Regions from separate parts of the Kribbella sp. NPDC051587 genome, predicted to be linked through region 1. Evidence: riboswitches for the same ligand, from Rfam matches in the RefSeq annotation. Region 1 holds a riboswitch; each other region holds the start of a gene.

Region 1 (7,330 bases):
ATGCGCCGGTGCGGTCGAACGACACCGACTATGACTTCCGCGCCGACAGCGACTTCGTGTGGCTGACCGGTTGCCAGGCTGAGGGCGCCGTGCTGGTGCTGTCGGCCGACGGTGACGCGACCCTGTATCTGCGGGAGGCGGCCGGGCCGGAGGAGGCCGACTTCTTCGCGAACGCCCGCGACGGCGAGCTGTGGATCGGCCCGGTACCGGGTCTGAAGGACTGGTCGGAGGCATTGCAGATCGCGTGCCGCCCGATCGAGGAGCTGCCGTCCGCGGTGCGTGGTGCGGTTCCGTTCATGCTGTCGATCCCGGGCGTCGACCCGATGCTCGACGCGCTCGTGCGGACCGCGCCGTACGACGGCAACGAGCTGCGGCAGACGATTGCCGAGCTGCGCCGGATCAAGGACGACTGGGAGCTCGACCAGCTGCGCGAGGCCGTCGCGGCCAGCGTGCTCGCGTTCGAGGATGTGGCACGCGAACTGCCCGAGGCGATCCGCGGTGGTGGTGAGCGTTGGCTGCAAGGCACCTTCGACCGCCGCGCGCGGACGGCCGGTAACGGCGTCGGCTACGCGTCGATCGTTGCTGCGGGCAAGCATGCGCCGGTGCTGCACTGGGTTCGCAACGACGGTGCGGTGAACGAGGGTGACGTCATCCTGCTCGACGCCGGCGTCGAGACCCGCACCCTCTACACGGCCGACGTGACCCGGACGTTCCCGGCCACCGGCGAGTACACCGCGGCGCAGCGGCAGGTTCACGACCTGGTGCACAAGGCGCAGCTCGCGGCACTTGGTGCGGTGAAGGCAGGAGCGCCGTACCGGGCCTTCCAGCATGAGGCGATGGTCGTCCTCGCCGAGGGTTTGCGCGACTGGGGCCTGCTCGATGCATCGGTCGACGAGCTGCTCGGGCCGGACGGCCAGCAGCACCGCCGCTTCATCGTCTGCGGGACCGGCCACTACATCGGCCTCGACGTCCACGACTGCGACGCGGCTCGCCCGGAGACGTACTTCGCCGGCGACATCGAGGCCGGGATGGCGCTCGCGGTCGAGCCCGGGCTCTACTTCCACCCGAACGACGAGACCGTGCCGCCCGAACTGCGCGGGATCGGGATCCGGATCGAGGACAACGTCGTCGTGCACTCCGACCGGCTCGAGATCCTCACCGAGGCCCTCCCGATCGACACCGACGGCCTCGAAAAATGGACCCGGAAGCACCTCAACAGACAGTAGTCATCCGGTCACCGAAAATTACCGGTCACCTGCAGTAACAAATCCCGGCGGCGACACGATGTAGTCGTCGGGGAGGGTCGAACTCGGCCCGGCGCGTGACAGTGGGGGGCCGCGGTCACGCGCCGGCCGGATTCGGATCCCGGATCAGGGGAGATCCACGGGGGAGTAGCCATGCATCTACGAGTGAGAGTCGTCCACTACGGCCAGGCGCACTGGTACGCCGACATCGACGACGCGGACGATCCGCAGCCCGACGACCCGTTCTGGTACGTCGACCACTGCCGCACGCACGCCCAAGCCCTGGAACGGGCCTGTGCCGAGCTGATCGCCCTCTCGAACCGAGCCCGCCGCGGCGACCACCTCCACCGCGTCCTCGAGATCACCGGCGTAGCAGTCTGATCACCCCGTCGGCTGGACCGCGGCGCACCTCGTACCGCGTCTTGGTACTGCCAGGTCGATGAGGTAGTTGTCGACCGTCGAGGTCATGCAGTTGCCTTTGTTATAGCTGCCGTGACCCCAGCCTTCGTAGGTGAGCAGTACGCCGTTGCGGCCGAGTTGGCGTTGCACGCTCTGGGCCATCGTGTACGCCGTTGCCGGGTCGTGGATGGCATTTGCCAGCAAGACTGGGGTCTTGAGGTTGTAGACGTCCAGGCGGTGCTGAGGATTGTTGGCGTTGGGGGCGCCTAGACAGAGCGAGATCGCCATGAACTGACCCGGGTACGGCATGTCCGGGTTGTTGCGGGCCAGGCGGTCCAGGAGCGCTTTGTAGTCGCGGTAGGTGCTGACCTTCAGGTTCCAGTCCTGGCAGAACGGGACGAGGGTGTTGGCGACGAGCTCACCGGTGGGCGGCGGCTGGGTGGGGATGACGCCCGACTTCAGGATGGTCGCCAAGGCGTTCCACTGCGGGCCGTAGAGCTGGCGGAAGACCACGAAGGATGCGTTGAACGGGTTGGCTGCTTGGGTTCTGAGCTCTTTCCAGCGGGCGCGGACGTCCTGGCCGTGCAGGGCGCAGGTCGTCGTTCGGTCGCACCAGTTCACGAACTCGTCGAACGAGTCCTGAACCGACGCGGCCTGCGGGTCGAGGAACTGGCGGGGTGTCGCGAGGCTGTGGTCGAGGACGCTCTCCAGGACCATCGCGCGCAGGTGCTGCGGGTAGGTCTCGGCGTACTGCGCTCCGAGCGGTGTGCCGTAAGAGCTGCCGTGGAAGGTGATGCGGGATTCGCCGAGGGTACGGCGGATGGCGTCGACGTCACGCACGGTCTGCCAGGTGTCGACGTGGTCGTAGAGCGGTCCTGTGTGGGCGCGGCAGTCGGCGGCGAGGCGGCGGTTGTAGTCGATCAGTGCGTCGAAGCCGGCCTGGTCGGGGACGAGCGGCGACGGCATCGCGGCGTACAGGCCGGTGGTGCACTTGACCGGGTTGCTGCGTGCGATCCCGCGCGGGTCGAAGCTGACGATGTCGAAGCGATCCTGCAGGTCCGGGCTGAAGCGGTCGATCCCCGTCTTGATCCGGTCGACGCCGGAGTCACCCGGGCCGCCCGGTCCGAAGACGAGTGCGCCGACGCGGTCCTTCTTCGCCGTACGGCGGGCGATCGCGAGGCCGAAGGTTGGTCCGTCCGGGTACCGCCAGTCGACGGGGAGTCGCAGGGTCGCGCACTCCGAGCCTTTGACGACGAGCGGATCTTCCTTGCCTTCGACCTTGCAGTCGGACCAGTGGACAGCGGCCGACGCCGGCAGGACGGCCAGGCTTGAAGCGGTGACGGTGAGGACCACACCCCACGTGAGCGATCTGAATCTCATCTGATCGATCCTTCGGCAACCGCTTGCTCCCTCACATCGGGGACAGACCCTCAGACCACCCCGGTCGGGGCTTGGGGGACTTGTTAGGGTCGGGCGCGATGACACACTCACGGTGGTTCCGGACGGTGGCGATCGCCGAGGCGATCTCGTGGACCGGTCTGTTGATCGGCATGCTGTTCAAGTACGTGCTGTCCGACAACGAGGCGGGCGTGAAGCTGTTCGGCCCGATCCACGGCGGCATCTTCGTCGTGTACGTCGTCACCGTGCTGGTCGTGCGGAAGCCGTTGCGCTGGTCGTGGCCGGTGACGCTGGCCGCGCTGGCCGCCAGTGTTCCGCCGCTGTTCACCTGGTTCTTCGAGATCTGGGCTAGAGGTCGCGAGCGGCAGTCTCACGCCTACTGCGCAGCACTCGGCACGGCACCTCACCGCACTTGAGCGAAGGACAAGATGCTCCGCATCGTGCCCTCCCCTCAAGCACGCCGAGCTACCGCACCGAGCACTTGCTCGCTACGGCGTGAGACCACCGCTCCCGACCTAGCGCACCGGCCGGATTGACGCCGCCCGCGAAGCCGCCGTACCGTCCTCGACGGAAGCTAATTCAACAGCCGCATGAACCCGTGCGGGAGAGACCCAGGCTGCACGTGACCTGGGCGCCGTAGGAGCAACTCTCCCCAAGAATCTCTCAGGCACCTTCACCGTACGGGCGAGGCACCTCTGGAGGACAACAGTCCAACAGAGTGGGGAGGACACCACTCTCGGTCAACGACGACCGGAAGGGACCTCCAGTATGGCGATCAGCGTCTTCGACCTGTTCAGTATCGGGATCGGCCCGTCGAGCTCACACACCGTGGGACCGATGCGCGCGGCCCGCACGTTCGTGCTCGGCCTGCAGGAGGCCGGTCTGCTGACCGCGACCGCCCGGGTCGAGTCCCAGTTGTTCGGCTCGCTCGGTGCGACCGGGCACGGGCACGGCAGCAACAAGGCGGTGCTGCTCGGGCTCGAGGGTGAGGATCCCGAGACCGTCGCCACGCACTCCGTCGACGCGCGCGTCGAGACGATCCGCGAGCGCGGCCAGCTGTTGCTGGCCGGCGTCCACGAGATCGTGTACGACGACAACACCGATCTCGTGATGCACCGGCGGAAGGCCCTTCCGTACCACCCGAACGGGATGAGCTTCGTGGCTCGCGGTGCAGATGGCGCCGTACTGCGGGAGCGCACGTACTACTCGGTCGGCGGCGGGTTCGTGGTCGACGAGAACGCGGCGGCCGGGGACCGGATCGTGCCGGACAGCACCGTGCTGAAGTACCCGTTCCTGAGTGGTGCCGAGTTGCTCGACCGCTGCCGGGAGTCGGGGCTGTCGATCGGCGAGGTGATGCTCGCCAACGAGCAGGCCTGGCGGACCGAGGAAGAGATCCACAGCGGCCTGCTGAAGATCTGGCAGGTGATGCAGGACTGCGTGCAGGAAGGGTGCGAGACCGAGGGTGTGCTGCCCGGCGGCCTGAAGGTGCCGCGGCGCGCGCACCTGCTGCACACCAAGCTCACCCGCGATCCGTGGTCGGTCGACCCGCTGAAGGTGATGGACTGGGTCAACCTGTTCGCCCTCGCGGTCAACGAGCAGAACGCTTCCGGTGGGCGGATCGTCACCGCTCCGACGAACGGTGCCGCGGGCATCATTCCCGCCGTACTGCATTACTACCGGCGGTTTATTCCCGGCGCGACCGACGACGGGTGCGTCCGGTTCCTGCTGGTGGCGGCGGCGATCGGCGTTCTGTACAAGGAGAACGCGTCGATCTCCGGGGCCGAGGTCGGCTGTCAGGGCGAGGTCGGTTCGGCGTGCTCGATGGCTGCGGCCGGTCTGTGCGAGCTGCTCGGCGGTACGCCGGAGCAGGTCGAGAACGCGGCCGAGATCGCGATGGAACACAACCTCGGTCTCACCTGTGACCCGGTCGGCGGGCTGGTGCAGATCCCCTGTATCGAGCGGAACGCGATGGCCGCGGTGAAGGCGATCAACGCGGCCCGGATGGCGATGCACGGCGACGGCGTACACGTGGTGACGCTCGACAAGGTGATCAAGACGATGCGCGAGACCGGCGCGGACATGAAGATCAAGTACAAGGAAACGTCCCGTGGCGGCCTGGCCGTCAACGTGATCGAATGCTGACGTGCATGCGCCGCTCACCGACACTGTGCTGATGACCTTCGACGGCACTGTCGTCGAGTTCTTCGGGTACACCGACGTCCACCGCTACCACGTCTGGCAGCAACCGACCTTCGAGTTCACCCAAGGTCGGATGCCCCGGCTGATCGTCCGGCTCGCAAGCGGTGGCAAGCACTCGCTGCTCTACGACCGCGACCGCCTGGAAGGACTTCAGGCGGTCGCCGCCGAGGTCGCCCGCGTCGTGGCCGAGGCATGAGCTGGTTCGCCTACTGGTAGGTCGTTCCGGGTGGGCTCGCCGTACTGGGCGATCTGCTGTCCTTCGCCAGCCTGACCCGACCACCTAACGTCCGAAGAACCGGAGACGGGCCCTCCGATCCTTCGGACGTTGCGGATGCCAGCCCCGATGCAACCGGCGCCGTCCTCCACCAGTAGCCATCTGATGGGTCCACCCATGAGATCGCGCGGCGCTGGGGGGCTTAGAGGGACTACCTGCAGTCGTTCGTGTCGGGTCAGGGGTGGGTGGTTTCGAGGATGGTTCGGGCTACTTGGGTGGGAGCGTCGTTCATGGGGACGTGGCCGGCGTTGAGGAGGGGGATCATGCGGGCGCGGGGGAGTTGGAGGTGGGCGCGGGCGGCTTGGACCGGGAGGAGGACGCGGTCGTGGGTGCCCCAGGCGATGGTGACGGGGACGTTGGGGACGTCGCCTTCGAAGGTGGCGCCGGCGCGGGCGTGGGCGGCGACGCGGTCGAAGCCGGTGCAGTCGCGGAGGGCGCGGGATTCGGCGACGACGGCGTCGGGGTCGCGCAGGGCCGGGCGGTGGTAGATGGTGCCGGTGAGGACGCGGCGGCCGGCGGGGGTGCGGGAGAGGCGCTGGACGGTGGGATCCGGCGTACGGCGGGCGACGCGGCGGAGGTTGGTGAGCAGGCCGATGGCCCAGCGGTTCTCGCGCGGCGACCAGAAGCCGGCCGGGGCGAGTGCGGTGACCGAGCGAACCAGGTCGAGTTGGCCCATGCGGAGGGAGACCAGGCCGCCGAGGGAGTTGCCGGCGATGTGCGGGCGGTCGACGTCGAGGGCTTTGCAGAGGGCGTCGACGGTGTAGGCGAGGCTGTCAAGTTCGTCCGGGACACCTAGTGGGATGTCGGGGGAATCGCCGAAGCCGGGGAAGTCGAGCGCGATCACGTCGTGGTGCTCGGCGAGTTCGTCGAGGACCGGGGTGAAGGCCTGCCAGTGGTGACCGATGCCGTGCAGAAGCACCAGCGGGTCGCCCGAACCCTTGCGGTAGTAGGCGACCTCGACGCCCGGGACGCCGGCCACGGTGAGGCTTGCGGTTGCACTCATGACCTCATCGTGAACCTACTGGCGCGTCCTGTCATCGTGACATGGTCGATGTCACATAGCTTAATAAGCTTCGACTTCGCTGGTAGCGGCGTTGCCGGTCACGGTGGGTTCCAGGTTGATCTTCCAGGACTTGTCCGGCCCGAACGCCTGGTCGAACTTCTGGAACGAGCACCCGCTCCCGAACTGGCGCCGCTCCGAACTCCACTCCGCGCCGCTCTTGTAGTACAGGTGGTACGCCCCGCCGATCCGAGTGATCGCCGCCGCCTTGCCGGCCCGGATGTATGTCATCACGTGCGGATCCCGCGGCGGCTTCCCGTCGGTGACGACCGAGATCGCGACGTCCTTCGACGTACCGTTCATGATCGACAACCGCCCGATCCCGGCTTCGCCATGACGCACGAGCGTCTCGCCGTTCGCGGGCCGCTCCGGCTTAGGAGCCGGGCCCGGGTTCGGCAACGTGCTCCCGAAGTTCAGCTTGAGCTTCGTCAGCGCCACCAACGCCGGCGTGAGGTCGGTGCGCAGCCGCCGCTGAACCTTCTGCGAGGTGTACGCACTACCACCGCAGCGCGCATCGAGCTCGGCCTGCTCCGAGTCGGACAGCTTGTACGCTGCCACTCCGATCCGGTCCTGCAACAGCTGATGTACGGCGGACAGTCGCCCCTCGACCGTCAACGCGGCCAATCGCCCGGAGGCGCCGTTCAGCGCCTTCGACAGCTCGCCCATCGCCTGGGCCAACCCCTCGGCCGTCTGCGCCCGCGAGAGTGTCCGAAGGCTTACCGCCAGCGACTTCTCGGCCTTGGTCAGCTCACTTTG
Region 2 (7,330 bases), on a different contig from region 1:
GTTCTCCTAGATCTTCCGACTCCGTCGGCTCGACCATCAGCGTGCCCGCGACCGGGAACGACATCGTGGGCGCGTGGAAACCGTAGTCGACCAGGCGCTTGGCGACGTCGTCGACGCTGATGCCGGTCTCCTTGGTCATCGGCCGCAGGTCCAGGATGCACTCGTGGGCGACCAGGCCGTTCTCGCCGGTGTAGAGGACCGGGAAGGCGTTCTCGAGCCGCTTGGCCACGTAGTTCGCGGTCAGCACCGCGTTCTTCGTGGCGGCGGTCAGGCCCTCGCCACCCATCATCCGGATGTAGGCCCACGAGATCGCCAGGACACCGGCGGAGCCGAAGGGAGCGGCGCTGATCGGGCCGACGCCGGACTCGGGGCCGGCCTGGTCGAGCAGCGGGTGGTTCGGCAGGTACGGCGCGAGGTGCGCGGCGACCGCGACCGGGCCGACGCCCGGACCGCCACCACCGTGCGGGATGCAGAAGGTCTTGTGCAGGTTCAGGTGACTGACGTCGCCGCCGAACTGACCCGGCTTCGCGAGCCCGAGCAACGCGTTCAGGTTCGCACCGTCGACGTACACCTGGCCGCCGTGGTCGTGCACGATCTGGCAGACCTCGGTCACGCTCTCCTCGTACACCCCGTGGGTGGACGGGTAGGTGATCATGATCGCGGCCAGCTTGTCGGCGTGCTCGGTGGTCTTGGCGCGCAGGTCGTCCAGGTCGATCGTGCCGTCATCGTTGCCCTTGACAACGACAACCTTCATCCCGGCCATCACCGCCGACGCAGCGTTGGTTCCGTGCGCACTGGAAGGGATCAGGCAGACGTTGCGGTCCTCGTTGCCCTGGGCCCGGTGGTAGCCGCGGATCGCGAGCAGCCCGGCGAGCTCACCCTGCGAGCCGGCGTTCGGCTGGATGGACACCTTCGCGTACCCGGTGACCTCGGCCAGCCAGCGCTCCAGCTGACCGATCAGCTTCACGTAGCCGGCGGCGTCTTCGATCGGCGCCAGCGGGTGCATGTCCGCGAACTCCGGCCAGGTGACCGCTTCCATCTCGGTGGTCGCGTTCAGCTTCATCGTGCACGAGCCGAGCGGGATCATGCCGCGGTCGAGCGCGTAGTCCTTGTCGGACAGCTTGCGCAGGTAGCGCAGCATCGACGTCTCGGACCGGTGCGTGTTGAAGACCGGGTGCGTCAGGTACTCCGAGCTCCGCGGTACGGCGACCTCGGGCGCGGCCAGCGTGTCGTCGTACTGGACGCCGAAGGACTGGCAGACCCGGGTCAGCGCGGCGGCGTCGGTCTTCTCGTCGCAGGAGATGCCGACGTGGTCGGCGTCGACCTGGCGCAGCCAGATGCCGTTCTGACGAGCAGCGTCGACAACGTCCGCGGCCGCACCGGGAACGCGGGCCAGCACCGTGTCGAAGAAGTCGCCGTGGACAACCTCGACGCCGCCGGCGCGCAGCGACGCGGCCAGCTTGCCCGCGTAGTCGTGCACGCGGCCGGCGATCGCCTTCAGCCCATCCGGTCCGTGGTACACGGCGTACATGGAGGCGACGACGGCCAGCAGGACCTGCGCCGTACAGATGTTGGAGGTCGCCTTCTCGCGACGGATGTGCTGCTCACGGGTCTGCAACGCGAGCCGGTATGCCGGAGCGCCGTCCGCGTCGACCGAGACGCCGACGAGCCGGCCGGGCAGCGACCGCTCGAGACCGGCGCGGACCGAGATGAAGCCGGCGTGCGGACCGCCGTAGAAGAGCGGGACGCCGAAGCGCTGCGAGGAGCCGATGACGATGTCGGCCCCGGCCTCACCCGGCGCCTCGAGCAGCGTCAACGCGAGCAGGTCGGAGGCGACCGCGACCAGCGTCTCGCGCTCGTGCGCGGCGGCGATCAGCGGCTTCAGGTCGCGGACGGCACCGCCCGAGCCCGGGTACTGCACCAGGAAGCCGAAGAAGTCGCCCTCGGGCAGACCGTCGGTGGTGTCGGCGACGACCACCTCGATGTCGAGCGCCTCGGCGCGGGTCTGCACCACGGCGATCGTCTGCGCGAAGGTGTCCGCGTCGACCAGGAAGCGGTTCGACTTGCTCTTGCGGTTGGAGCGGTGCGCGAGCGTCATCGCCTCGGCGGCCGCGGTGCCCTCGTCGAGCAGCGACGCGTTCGCGGTCGGCAGCCCGGTCAGGTCGGAGACCACGGTCTGGAAGTTCAGCAGCGCCTCGAGCCGCCCCTGGGAGATCTCCGGCTGGTACGGCGTGTAGGCCGTGTACCAGGCCGGGTTCTCGACCAGCCGGCGGACGATCACCGACGGGGTGAAGGTGCCGTAGTAGCCCTGGCCGATCATCGAGGTGGCGACGTTGTTGCGGGCCGCGAGCTGGCGCAGCTCGGTCAGCGCGTCGACCTCGGAGGCCGGCTCCGGCAGCCGCAGCGGCTCGGTGGACCGGATCGAGGCCGGTACGGCGGCATCCGCGAGCGCGTCGACATCGGCGTACCCGAGGAGTTCGACCATCCGCGCGACCTCGTCCGGGCGGGGCCCGATGTGCCGGTCGGCGAAGATTGCTGAAATTTCCGTCATCAAAGAGGCTCCGTTGCTTGCAGTAGCTTCCGGGGGCCTCCCCCTCTGTCACGCACGAGTGCACGCTTCAGAGTCGCCTGACGCACCCGGTCCATGGGCCTGAGAGGTTCCGGGGAGGAATTGCCCCTTCGGCGCCCGGTTTGCACGGGTCTCTCCCGAGTGCGGTGAACAGCTAGCTGAAAGAGTACCTCAGCCCGTCATGCGGGCCCGGCGGCGGGCAGCGAGCTCGTCGCTCGCGTGGTTCTCGTCGTCGCCTTCGCCGTGACCGTCGGCACGCTCGGTCGGCAGCTCGGACAGCGAGCCCTCGACCTCCCGCCAGACGCCACCGAGCGCGATGCCGAAGACGCCCTGGCCACCGGCCAGCAGGTCGATGACCTCGTCCGGCGAGGTGCACATGTAGACCGACGCGCCGTCACTCATCAGCGTGATCTGGGTCAGGTCGTCGATGCCGCGCTTGCTCAGGTGGGCGATCGCGGTCCGGATCTGCTGCAGCGAGATGCCGGCGTCCAGGAGACGCTTGATCACCTTCAGCAACAGCACGTCACGGAAACCGTACAACCGCTGCGTGCCCGAGCCGGTCGCCGGACGCACCGACGGCGAGACCAGGCCGGTGCGGGCCCAGTAGTCCAGCTGACGGTAGGTGATCCCGGCCGCGGCACAGGCCGTCGGCCCACGGAACCCGACATCCTCCGGCATCGGCCGCAGGTCGTCGTCGAACAGCAAGCCCTGGACGCCGGCCGCGGCGGCCGCCTCGGCGCGTGCTTCGGACGTCGACTGCGCCGTCAGATCCGTGTCGCCGGTGCGTGTCACGCCTGAGCCTCCCTGGATACCTACTGGAACGAGTCACCTGCGTGGAGTAGCAGCACCCCACAACTCCTTCACGGTAAGCCGCCGACCAGAGAGGGTCAACGACAACCGCTCCGAGCCGAATGCGTGTCGCGGCTCCCGCACGAATCGTTACCTTCCCGGTCTTGCCTGGTTCAGGCGTGCCGGAGGGGTCTCAGCTCTTGTCGAAGTCTTCCGGGGTGATCTGGTCGAGGAACTCGCGGAAGCGCTCGACCTCCTCCTCTTCCTGGACCTCGTCGACGGCTCCGGACTCGCTCTCCGGCACCGGGATCCCGGCCTCGGCGAGGATCTCGTCGGCGCAGAAGACCGGCGTACCGGTCCGGAGCGCGATCGCGATCGAGTCCGACGGGCGGGCCGAGATCTCGGTCTTGTCGTCGAAGACCAGGATCGCCTCGAAGACGCCGTCGGTCAGGTTCACGATCCGGACCTGACTCAGCGTGTGCCCGAGCACCCGGATCGTCTCCGCGAACAGGTCGTGGGTCAGCGGCCGCGGTGGCTCCATCCCCTGCTGGGCGAACGCGATCGCACTCGCCTCGGCCGCCCCGATCCAGATCGGCAGGTACCGCTCGCCGCCGACCTCCTTGAGCAGCACGATGGGCTGACTCGAGGGCATCTCGACCCGGACTCCGACTACGTCGACTTCGCGCACGCCTCAACCCTACTCCGCGCCGGTCAGCGCGGCAGCCGGGATCTCACCAGTGCCGTGTGCAACCGCACAGTCAGCGCCGCCAGTTCCTGCGTCTGATCGGTACGGCGGGGTCCGGTCACCTGCTCGATCAGCCCTACCTCGCGGTCGGCCGCGGTCCGGAACGGCCGCAGGTGCCGCGGCTCGATCCCGTACGTCGCGAGCTCGGCCGCCACCTGCGCGACCACGATCGCGTCGCCGCCGTAATGCTTGCCCTCGGCCACGATCAGGCCGTGGCTCTCCAGTTCGGCGAGCAACGCCGTACTGACTCCGGCCGCCGCGCAGAGCTCCGCCCTGGTCAGCCGCAGGTCGGTGCCGGTGGCACCGAAGTCGTCGGCGGCCGGCCCGGCGGCCGGCGTACTGGGAGCGATCGGCGGTCCACCCGCGGCCGGGCGCAGTCCGCGGTCGAGGGCACCGAGATGCTCCTTGATGACCTTCAGCGGCAGGTACTGGTCGCGTTGTGCGGTCAGCACGTAGCGCAGCCGCTCGACATCGCCCGCGCTGAACTTGCGGTAGCCCGACGCGGTACGCGCCGGTGTCACCAGCCCCTCGGCCTCGAGGAAACGGATCTTGGAGATGGTGACATCGGTGAACTCGGCCTGCAGCAGTTGCAGGACCTCGCCGATCGACAGCTCAGGCTTGGCCACTGGCGTAGTAGACGAGCCGGTACTTGCCGATCTGGACCTCGTCGCCGTTGCTCAGCTGGACCTCGTCGATCCGGTCCCGGTTCACGTAGGTGCCGTTCAGGCTGCCGACGTCGCGGACCTTCACGCCGTACGCGTCGCGGCGGAACTCGGCGTGCCGGCGGGAGACCGTCACGTCGTCGAGGAAGATGTCGCTGTCCGGGTGCCGCCCGGCGGTGACCACGTCGACGTCGAGCAGGAACCGGCTGCCCGCGTTCGGGCCGCGCTGCACGATCAGCAGCGCCGACCCGGCCGGCAGTGCACCGACCGCGGCCTGGTCGTCGGCCGACAGCGGCTCGCCCTGGTCGAAGCGCTCGGTCTCCGGCTCGGCGCTGATCGGCGTCAGCATCGCGGTGTCCGTCACACCAGGCGTCGGCGTCGCGGCGGCCGGCCGGTCCGCCCCAGGGAGCATCGCTCCGCACTGCGAGCAGAAGCGGCTGCCCTCGGAGTTCTCGTGCCCGCACTGGTTGCAGAACGGCATGCTGTGATCCTCCCGATCGCCGTTAGGCGACGTTGTGTCGTAGACCCCGTGGAACAAGTGTGTACCCAGCCTCAACCCTCTACCAGCGGTTGAGGTCCGGTAAACCTAGCAGGCAGTACCCAGGACGTGCCTAGCTCGGGTCGAGCTGGCCCTGGTAGGTCTCGGCGTCCATCAGCGCCTCGACCTCGGCGATGTCGTCCACCTCGATGTCGAGCAGCCAGCCCTCGCCGTACGGGTCGGTGTTGACCAGGTCGGGCTGGTCGGCCAGCGCCTCGTTCACCGCGCGGACGGTGCCGTTCACCGGGGCGAACAGATCGCTCACGCTCTTGGTCGACTCGAGCTCGCCGCAGGCGTCACCGGCGCGCACCGCGCTGCCGACCTCGGGCAGCTGGACGTACACGATGTCGCCCAGCGCGTCCTGCGCGAAGTCGGTGATGCCGATCCGCACGGGAGCGTCTTCTCCGGCCTTCACCCATTCGTGCTCGGCCGTGTACTTCAGGTCTTCGGGGTACACCGTCGTTCCTCTTTCTCGAAGGAATTACTTGGTCGGGCTGGGCGCCGGGCGAGCGTAGCGATGCTCCTCCTGCGCGTGCAAGGCGGTGATGGAGACGCTGGATTCCTCCTGCACGTCCGCCGTACCGCCGATCTGGGGACCGGTCACCTCACTGACCAGACCACCAGGAAAGTTGGACGCCTCGGCCAGGCTGTGCGAGTCGCCGATCGCCTCGATCACGTACGGCGAGTTCACCTTGGTGCCGTCGATCTGGATACCGGGGGCGTCGTCGACGAAGTCCGTGCTGGCCACGACCCGCGCCGTACCGTTGATCTGGATCGCCTCGGCGCCGGCGTCGCGCAGCTCCTCGATCGCGTCGAGCAGGTTGCTCGAGGTCATCTTGCCCTGCGGATCGTTCAGCGTGATCCGGATCCCGGGGCCCCGGGCGGGCAGCGTGCCGGCCAGGATGCCGAGCGTCCGGATCTGGGCGTCGGCCTGCTCCTGCGCGGTCTTGGCCTTGTTGGCGCTGGACGAGAGCGTGTTCTTGCGCTCCTCCAGCTCGGCGATCTCGCTCTCCAGCCGCCGGGTGTTCTGGCCGAGGCCGTCGAGGATCGCGATCAGGTCCTCACGGCGCGCGTTCTGGTAGCCGTCGTCAGCCCGGTTCACCCGGACCTGGACGACCGCGGTCGCGGCGACCAGGGCGAGGACCACGGCCACGATCGCCTGGCCGCGGGACGGCTTGAAGCCGGCCTTCAGCCGCCGGAGCGCGAGGTTCGGGGTGCGCGGCTTCTTCGCGGACGGCATCGGCGTCGGTTCCACCGGGTGCGCCTGCTCGGGCTTGGGCTCCGGCCGTGGCTCTGGTCGCGGTTCCGGCCGTGGCTCGGGCTTGGTGACCGGTGGGTCGAAGCGCGGTGGCTTGGCGTGCTCCGACTTCGGGCGGCGCGCGGGATCGTCCGGCGTACCGGCCTTCTTCTCCTCGGCGGGCTGCGCGGCCTTAGGGGCCTCGGCAGGCTTAGGGGCCTCGGCAGGCTTGGGGGCGTCGGCGGGCTTCGGGGGGTCGGCGGGTTTGCCGTCGGCGCTCCACCAGCTGGCGACGACCGTCGGCTGGTCGTCCGCGGCGGTCTTGTCGGGCTCCGGGGTGTCCGGCTTGTCGTCGCTCATGTCAGGCCCGGAAGATGTGCCGGCGGATGGCCGCCATGTTGGTGAAGATCCGGATGCCCAGGACGACGACCACGCCGGTGGACAGCTGCGAGCCGACGCCGAGCTGGTCGCCCAGGTAGACGATCAGCGCCGCGATCAGCACGTTGGACACGAACGACACGACGAACACCTTGTCGTCGAAGATCCCGTCCAGGAACGCCCGCAGGGCGCCGAACACCGCGTCCAGCGCGGCGACCACCGCGATCGGCAGGTAGGGCTGCGCCCACTCCGGTACGTCGGGCGCCAGCAGCAGCCCGAGCACCACACCGATGACCAGTCCCAGTACGGCGATCATTTCCCGATCACCTTCGCGTATCGCAGCGCGATGGTCGCGTCCGCCGGCACCAGCAAGGAATCCTCCGTCGTGATCGTCTTCCGGACATCGAAGTTG
Region 3 (7,330 bases), on a different contig from region 1:
GCCGGTGCGACGGTCGAGATCTACCTGCAGCACTGCGCGGATCCGGCCAACCTGACCGACGAGGACGGCCTGGTCGGCATCGCGATGCTCCAGCGCGCCCGGCTGGCCGCCGCACCCCGCAACCGGGAGATCGCCGCCGACGTCGCCCGGATCCGCACGGTCCTCGGCGAGCTGGTCGCCCAATTGCCGCCGGGCACGGTCCGGCTCGAGGCTTACCGATGCATGATCCTGACCGCGCTCGGCCCCGGCCGGATGAGCGATTGGGACGAAGCCGCCGACAACTGGCGCCGGCTGGGGCATCTGACCGGCCTGATCGACTGCCTGATCCCGGCCGCCGAGGCCGCCTTGGCCGCGAGCAACCGGGCAGGCGCGCGGCGCCGGCTCGAGGAGGCTCGCGAGATCGCCATCCGGTTCGGCAGCAGCGTCTACCTCGACCGGATCGCCGCCCTCGGCCAACGCGCCCGGCTCGAACCGCCGAGCACCACGCCCGAGGACGACAGCGGGCTGACTCCCCGCGAGTACGACGTCCTGCGGCTGCTCGCGCGTGGTCTGCCGAACCGGCAGATCGCCGCCGAGCTGTACATCTCACCGGCGACCGTCGGGGTGCACGTCGGCCGGATCCTGACCAAACTGAACGCGACCACCCGCACCGAGGCGACCGCGGTCGCGCACGCCCGGGGTCTGCTCACCGACGTAGACTCCGGCCAATGAACGGACTGCAGCGGCTGATCGCCAAGTTGGGCACCACCAAGGCGTTCGCCGGAGTGGGCCAGGCTTTGACCCGCGTCGACGAGCGGCTGCTCCGCCGGACCAACGGCCGGTTCGGCGTCGGCTCGTCGATCGGCCTGCGCACCCTGCTGCTCACCTCGACCGGTCGCCGCAGCGGCCAGCCCCGCCAGGTCCCACTCCTGTACGTCGAACGCGACGGCGCCTTCATCGTGATCGGCTCCAACTGGGGCGGCGAGAACCACCCGGCCTGGTCGGCCAACCTGATCGACCAGCCCCAGGCCACCGCCACCGTCCGCGGCCGCACCCTCCCGGTCCACGCCCGCCTCCTCACCGGAGACGAGCGCCAGACCACGTGGGACGCGGTAGCGGCGTACTGGCCGGCCTACAACACCTACGCCACCCGCGCCGCCAACCGCGAGATCCGCGTCTTCCGCCTGGAAGTCAGCCCAGCTTGAGCGTGGTCGCCACCGTCTTGCCGTCGCGATAGGTGACCCGCACCGGGACCGGGTTCGGGCCTTCGAACTCCCAACCGGGCACCCAGAACGCGAAGTAGCCGTTCCTGACGGTCGCCTTCACGACGCCACGGGTCGGGCTGGTGTAGGTCAGCCCGACGATGTCGGAGCCGGCCCACCCGACCCCAGAGGTCACCCAGCCCGCCTCCTTGCCCCCGGTCGCGCCCAGGTCCAGGACCAAGAGCTCCCGCGGACCGACCGCCGGACGATGGGGTCCGGCGACGCTGCCGAAGCCACTGTGTTTGTCGTAGTCGACGAGGTTCGTCATGCAGAACCCCTCGAACGTGCCCGGGTCCTTGAGGATCACGATCGCCCACTTGCCTCGTCGCTCGGCCATGGCGACCTTGGCACCGGCGCTTGGCCCGAGGCTCTGGAGCGACTGCCGACACTCGGCAGCCGCTGATGCAGATTCCTGGGGCGACAACCCGACGGGTGCTGTGGTCCAGCCGGCATAAGCGTCGCCGCCCGACAGCGGTCCGCTCTCGTGCGGGACGAGCACAGTCACGGCCCCGATCGCCACCGCCGCCGTTGCGACCACAGCTCGCACCAGCATCCGATGGCGGGGACGGACGTCGTACGACGGGTCGGTGGCGAGGATGCGCTCGAGGGTGGCCTGCGCGCGCGGGCTGTGCGGATCGGGATCGCGGGTTGCCGGGTCGAGGGATTTCAGGGCGGCGAACTCGTCGAGGGGCTTCATGTCGGCTGCCTTTCGGTCACGCGGGTAGGGGTCGGACGGTGACCGAGCTCGCCGCGCAGGGCATTGCGCGCCCGGGACAGCCGCAGCCGGTAGGCGACGCTCGTGATGCCGAGCACCGCCGCCGCCTCGCGACCCGGGAGGTCGTCGATCACCGCCAGAGCAAGCGCCTCCTGATGAACGGCGGACAGCCGCTCCCACGCGCGCGCCAGATCGACCTGCCGCGCCACGAGTTCACTGTCGTCCGGCAACGACGTACTGGCCACTTCGGCCAGCCGCACCGCGACCGCCCGCTGCCGCCGAGCGCCCCGATGGCTGTTCAGAATCGTGTTCCGCACGATCCCGAACAACCACGCCCGCGCGTCCGCCAACTGTTCCGGAGCGTCGTCCAACCGCCGCCAAGCGGTCAGGAACGCCTCCGCGACCGTGTCCTCGGCCTGCACCTGCGGCAACCGCCGCTGTGCGAACCGCACCAGATCCGCATACGTGGCCTCGTACAAGGCCACGAACCGTTCTTCGCGCTGCTTGCTCATGCCTCTACCTGTCCAGCAGCTCCGACGATGTGTCTCAAGCGGGCATCGATGATGCGCTCTGCCTGGGCCGACGTGACCGCGTCGGTCAGGACCAGTGTGGACAGGCCGACCGCGGTGGCGAGCAACTCGTGGCCGTCGGCCAACTCACCGCCGAGCAGCAAGGCGAACAGACCGGCAAGGTCTGAATAGCCTTGCGTGACCTGTGCACCGAGCTCGGGACTGGTCAGTGCGTAGGTCTCGAAGGCTTGCTGGATGCGGACCAGACGGCGGTCCTCCTCGGTGCGCGGAATCAGCACGAGGAGGACCGCACGCAGGACGTCGTCTCCGCCTGCGCGCTCCTGGACGCGTCGCGCGCCGAGCTCGTTGATCGCGGCGAAGGCCGCACCCAGCAACTCGTCCTTGGTCGAGAAGTAGTGCTGCACGCGACCGAGCGATACCCCGGCGCGATCGGCGACCCGGCGGACGGTCACCTGGTCGACCCCGCTGGTGTCGACCAGGTCGAGCACCGCCTCGACGATCGCTGTCCGACGCTCGTCGTACGCGGCTCCCTGCCCTCTCATGAGCAGAACAATACGCTAGTATTGGTTAGATGAGAATCCTCGCCGCCCTGATCTCTGCCCTGCTGACCGTGCCAGTGCTGCCCGCTGCGGATCCACTGGTCGTGCGGACCGACCAGGGCGTGGTCCGTGGTGTCGCTCGTGGAGATCACCACGAGTTCAACGGGATCCCGTTCGCCGCGCCGCCGGTCGGACCGCTCCGCTGGCGCTCACCAACGCCCGCCGCGCGATGGACCGGCGTACGGGATGCTTCGGATCTCGGTCCGCGCTGCGCGCAGGCGAAGTCGGACACAGCGGAGGACTGTCTCTACCTGAACGTCACCACGCCGACCTCCGGTGGGCCACGCAAGCCGGTCATGGTCTGGCTGCATGGTGGCGGCTTCGTCGAGGGTTCGGGCGGTGAGTACGACCCGCAGCGGCTGGCAGCCGGCGGCGACGTGATCGTGGTGACGGCCAACTACCGCCTCGGCATCTTCGGCAATTTCGCCTATCCCGGGCTCGAAGGCTCCGGGACCTTCGGGCTCGAGGACCAGCAGGCCGCGCTCCGCTGGGTGCAGCGCAACGCCACCGCCTTCGGTGGCGACTCCGGCAACGTCACCCTTTTCGGCCAGTCGGCCGGCGGTCAAAGCATCTGCGCCCACCTGGCCTCACCGACGGCCGTCGGCCTGTTTCACCGCGCGATCATCCAGAGCTCCCTTTGTACGTCGCCGATCCCGGCCAACGCGCTCGCGCCAGGGCTACCGACCGTCTCCCCGTGGGAAGCGCCCGGCAGCGTCGCCGCTCGCGGCCAGGCCGTCGCCACCGCCCTCGGCTGCTCGTCGGTCGATTGCCTGCGCCGCGACAAGACGGTCGCCGATCTGATGCCGGTCTTCGGCACCTTCTCCGGGCTCTCCTACGGCAGCCGCACGCTGCCCGAGAATCCGGTCGAGGTTCTGGCCGCGGGCCGCGCGATCGACGTACCGATGCTGTCCGGCACCACTCGGGACGAGATGACGTACCTGCAGGGCATGATCGATCTCGCCACGCGGCCACTCACGAGTGCGCAGTACCGGGCGTATCTGAAGGATGCGTTCGGTACCGACGCCGATCGAGTGGCCGCCCGCTACCCACTCCGCAAAGGTGTGCCACCCAGCCGGACCTGGGCGTCCGTGACGACCGACAGCGCCTTCGCATGCCCGACCCTGGCTCGCAATCAGGCCTTCGCCCGGCGCTCCGCGACCTACGCCTACGAGTTCGCCGACCGCACCGCGCCGCCGACGCTGCCGCCCGTCACCTACCCGTACGGCGCCTATCACTCGGCCGATGCGCTGTATCTCTTCGTGATGCGCGACGGCATCCCCAGCCCGGCGCTCACCCAAGTCCAGCAACGTCTGGCCGACACGATGATCGGCTACTGGTCGGCCTTCGCCCGGACCGGCGACCCGAACACACCGGGACTACCCCGCTGGCCGCGATTCCGCGCGGGCCAGTCGATCGTCCAGTCCCTTGGACCCACCATCCGCCGTACCGACCTGAGCGCTGCCCATCACTGCGGATGGTGGAGCACGATCAAGTTCTAGCGCGGCGGGTACGGCGCGTCCTGGAGGCCGAGGTTCTTCCAGACGAAGCGCGGGATCCAGGCGAGGAAGTCGCGCAGGATCAGGGAGTTGCGGGCGATGGTCTGGTGGTCGTGGCGGCCGGGCTCGAACCAGGCCCAGTTGCCGACGACCTGGAACGGGGCCGGCTGGGTGGCCATCAGGAACTCCATCTGGCGCGGGTGGATGACGTCGTACGCGAACTTCTGGTCGCGGGCGTGGATGGCGAACCGCTTGTTGAAGGCTTCGCTCTCGAAGCTGATGCCGGCGCCGAGGCCGCGCCGGCTGACCTGGATCCAGGGCATGTGCACCGGCAGCTCGAAGCCAAGGATCGGCTCGCTGTGGTTCTCGGTGACGGTGCGGGTGGTGGTGCGGCCCTCGGAGTCGGTGGAGGTCTCGGTGCGCGTGGTCTTCCAGTGGTGGGTAAAGGCGACGAACGGCGGGCCGTCGCCGTCGCGGCCGCGGATCACGTCGCTGGTGCTGTGGTCGTGGCCGCCGCGGGTTGTCGGCGTGCTCTGCAGCAGGCTGTCGTCCTGGCCGATCCAGTACCAGTCCGGGTGCTGGTAGAAGCCCAGGCGGGCCTCGCGCTCGGGCTGGATCCAGTGGTCGAGCGGTGTGGCGTCGATCGCGGCGGCGATGGCGGCCAGCTGCTCCAGCCAGGGCGCGAGCAGCTCGGAGTCCTTGTGCGGCGGGTCCTGGATGACCAGCTGGTCGCCGTCGATGCTGAGGTTCACACCCGGCTGGCTCCCGGCCAGCGCGAGCAAGGCGGTGCAGAGCTGGCCGCTCAGCACCTCGTTGGCGAACGCCGGGTCCTGTACGCCGACCGTCCAGCCCGAGCCGAGTTGCGCCGGAACCGGCACCATGGTCGCGGAGACACCGGCCCGGGGCCCCGTCTGACCGCCGGTGATCCACAGTTCGGGCAGGCGGCGCGACAGCGTCACCATGCCGACCCAACCCTTCCAGTACTCGCTGCCGTACTCGATCACCTGGAACGGCCGTCCAGTGCTGGTCAGACCGGTGATCTGATCGTCCGGCGAGCGCTTGAACCCCAGCCCGAACGGCGGGTTGTTCAGCCGCGCGACGGTCGCGAACGACGGGCTGCCGACGAAGGTCCAACCGCGGTCGCGCAGCGACTTCAGGTACCGCTGCCGCCGGACGAACCAGACGACGACCGCCAGCAAGCCGATCAGCGACAGCCCGATCACCACCAGGGGCAAGGTCGACAGTCCGCTCATCGTGTCCCTCTCTGTCACGCGATCCGCCGGTCCGCGGCGCTCACCTGGGACGAGCCAACCACATGGACGGTTCCGGAACGGCTGCTAGAGTCGGCCGCCTAACTGCATATCGCGCCGTTCGAATCGGGGCGGGAGAGTCCGGGTGCGGCACAGCCCGGCGCCGAAGGAGCAAATCTCCCCAGAATCTCTCAGGCCCACTGACCGTTCCGATGAGGCGAACTCTGGAAAGACAGGTCCGGTTGGACCTGCACCCACGGTGCAAACCGCCCGATCCGGCGGCGAAGCTCTCAGGTACCGATGACAGAGCGGGGAGGTCACCCAGCAGTGGCACCGCCTGGTGCCTGACCGAGGGAGCCTCCCAACTTATGGCAGAGTCGCGCGCGACTGCTTTGCACGCAGAGCATCAACAGCTCGGTGCCTCGTTTACTGACTTCGCCGGCTGGACGATGCCGGTGCGGTACACCTCCGACATCGCCGAGCACACAGCCGTCCGAACCACCGCGGGTCTGTTCGACCTGTCCCACATGGGCGAACTCGAGCTGATCGGCGCCACGGCCGCGCAGGCGCTCGACCACAGCCTGGTCGGACAGCCGTCGAAGATCGCGCCCGGCCGCGCGCGGTACTCGATGCTGTGCACCGAGGACGGCGGCATCATCGACGACCTCGTCGTCTACCGGCTCGCCGACGACCACTTCCTGATCGTCGCGAACGCCGGCAACACGGCGGTCGTCCATGCCGAACTGACGCAACGGATGGCCGGGTTTTCGGTTGAGGTTCGCGACGCGACGGAGTGCTGGGCGCTGATCGCCGTCCAGGGGCCGGTCTCCGCGGAGATCCTGGCCGAGCTGACCGAGGCCGATCTGCCCGCGCTCAAGTACTACGCGATCACCGAAGCGAAGCTTGCCGGGAGCAACATCCTGCTTGCCCGCACCGGGTACACCGGTGAAGACGGTTTCGAGATCTACTGCCGCCCGGACGAGGCCGCGCGGATCTGGGCCGACCTGCTCCGGACGGGAACGCCGTACGGGCTCAAGCCTGCTGGGCTGGCCTGCCGGGACACGCTTCGGCTCGAGGCCGGAATGCCGCTCTACGGCAATGAACTCAGCCGCGACCTCACGCCGTTCGAGGCCGGGCTCGGCCGAGTCGTTGCCTTCAGCAAAGAAGCTGACTTCGTCGGCCGCGAGGCACTCGCCCGCCGCCGCGACGAGGGCGCCCGGCGGGTGCTCGTCGGCCTCACCTCAGCCGGCCGGCGGTCACCGCGCAGCGGGTACGCCGTACTGGATCCGGCGACCGGCCGGGAGATCGGCACGGTCACGAGTGGCGCGCCGTCGCCGACGCTCGGGCACCCGATCGCGATGGCGTACGTCGACGCGAGCTACCAGGAAGCGGGAACCCCGCTGCAGGTCGACATCCGCGGTACGCACGACGACGTGACCGTCGTACCCCTCCCCTTCTACCGCCGCCAGGAGTCCTGATGTCCGTCCCCACCGAACTGC

The links. A riboswitch is a leader RNA that binds a small molecule or an ion and turns the genes downstream of it on or off. The one in region 1 is predicted to bind glycine.
Region 2: linked by a shared signal. The riboswitch ahead of gcvP (aminomethyl-transferring glycine dehydrogenase) and the one ahead of ACIA49_RS08050 (L-serine ammonia-lyase) in region 1 are both predicted to bind glycine.
Region 3: linked by a shared signal. The riboswitch ahead of gcvT (glycine cleavage system aminomethyltransferase GcvT) and the one ahead of ACIA49_RS08050 (L-serine ammonia-lyase) in region 1 are both predicted to bind glycine.

Annotation. Positions count from the first base shown of each region.
Region 1 is NZ_JBITDE010000002.1:367,144-374,473, forward strand. Features, by position in the region: gene ACIA49_RS08030 (aminopeptidase P family protein) at 1-1,226, shown strand, start outside; gene ACIA49_RS08035 (hypothetical protein) at 1,398-1,625, shown strand; gene ACIA49_RS08040 (alpha/beta fold hydrolase) at 1,626-3,023, opposite strand; gene ACIA49_RS08045 (DUF3817 domain-containing protein) at 3,122-3,457, shown strand; glycine riboswitch at 3,633-3,730, shown strand; gene ACIA49_RS08050 (L-serine ammonia-lyase) at 3,810-5,183, shown strand; gene ACIA49_RS08055 (hypothetical protein) at 5,185-5,436, shown strand; gene ACIA49_RS08060 (alpha/beta fold hydrolase) at 5,690-6,517, opposite strand; gene ACIA49_RS08065 (hypothetical protein) at 6,578-7,330, opposite strand, start outside.
Region 2 is NZ_JBITDE010000011.1:47,595-54,924, forward strand. Features, by position in the region: gene gcvP (aminomethyl-transferring glycine dehydrogenase) at 1-2,551, opposite strand, end outside; glycine riboswitch at 2,629-2,719, opposite strand; gene ACIA49_RS31180 (MerR family transcriptional regulator) at 2,741-3,361, opposite strand; gene ACIA49_RS31185 (bifunctional nuclease family protein) at 3,552-4,046, opposite strand; gene ACIA49_RS31190 (MerR family transcriptional regulator) at 4,070-4,729, opposite strand; gene ACIA49_RS31195 (FHA domain-containing protein) at 4,716-5,246, opposite strand; gene gcvH (glycine cleavage system protein GcvH) at 5,377-5,760, opposite strand; gene ACIA49_RS31205 (DUF881 domain-containing protein) at 5,785-6,900, opposite strand; gene ACIA49_RS31210 (small basic family protein) at 6,902-7,234, opposite strand; gene ACIA49_RS31215 (DUF881 domain-containing protein) at 7,231-7,330, opposite strand, start outside.
Region 3 is NZ_JBITDE010000007.1:416,747-424,076, reverse strand. Features, by position in the region: gene ACIA49_RS26100 (ATP-binding protein) at 1-711, shown strand, start outside; gene ACIA49_RS26095 (nitroreductase family deazaflavin-dependent oxidoreductase) at 708-1,184, shown strand; gene ACIA49_RS26090 (hypothetical protein) at 1,171-1,938, opposite strand; gene ACIA49_RS26085 (RNA polymerase sigma factor) at 1,935-2,468, opposite strand; gene ACIA49_RS26080 (TetR/AcrR family transcriptional regulator) at 2,465-3,028, opposite strand; gene ACIA49_RS26075 (carboxylesterase/lipase family protein) at 3,058-4,584, shown strand; gene ACIA49_RS26070 (hypothetical protein) at 4,581-5,834, opposite strand; glycine riboswitch at 5,954-6,048, shown strand; gene gcvT (glycine cleavage system aminomethyltransferase GcvT) at 6,200-7,309, shown strand; gene gcvH (glycine cleavage system protein GcvH) at 7,309-7,330, shown strand, end outside.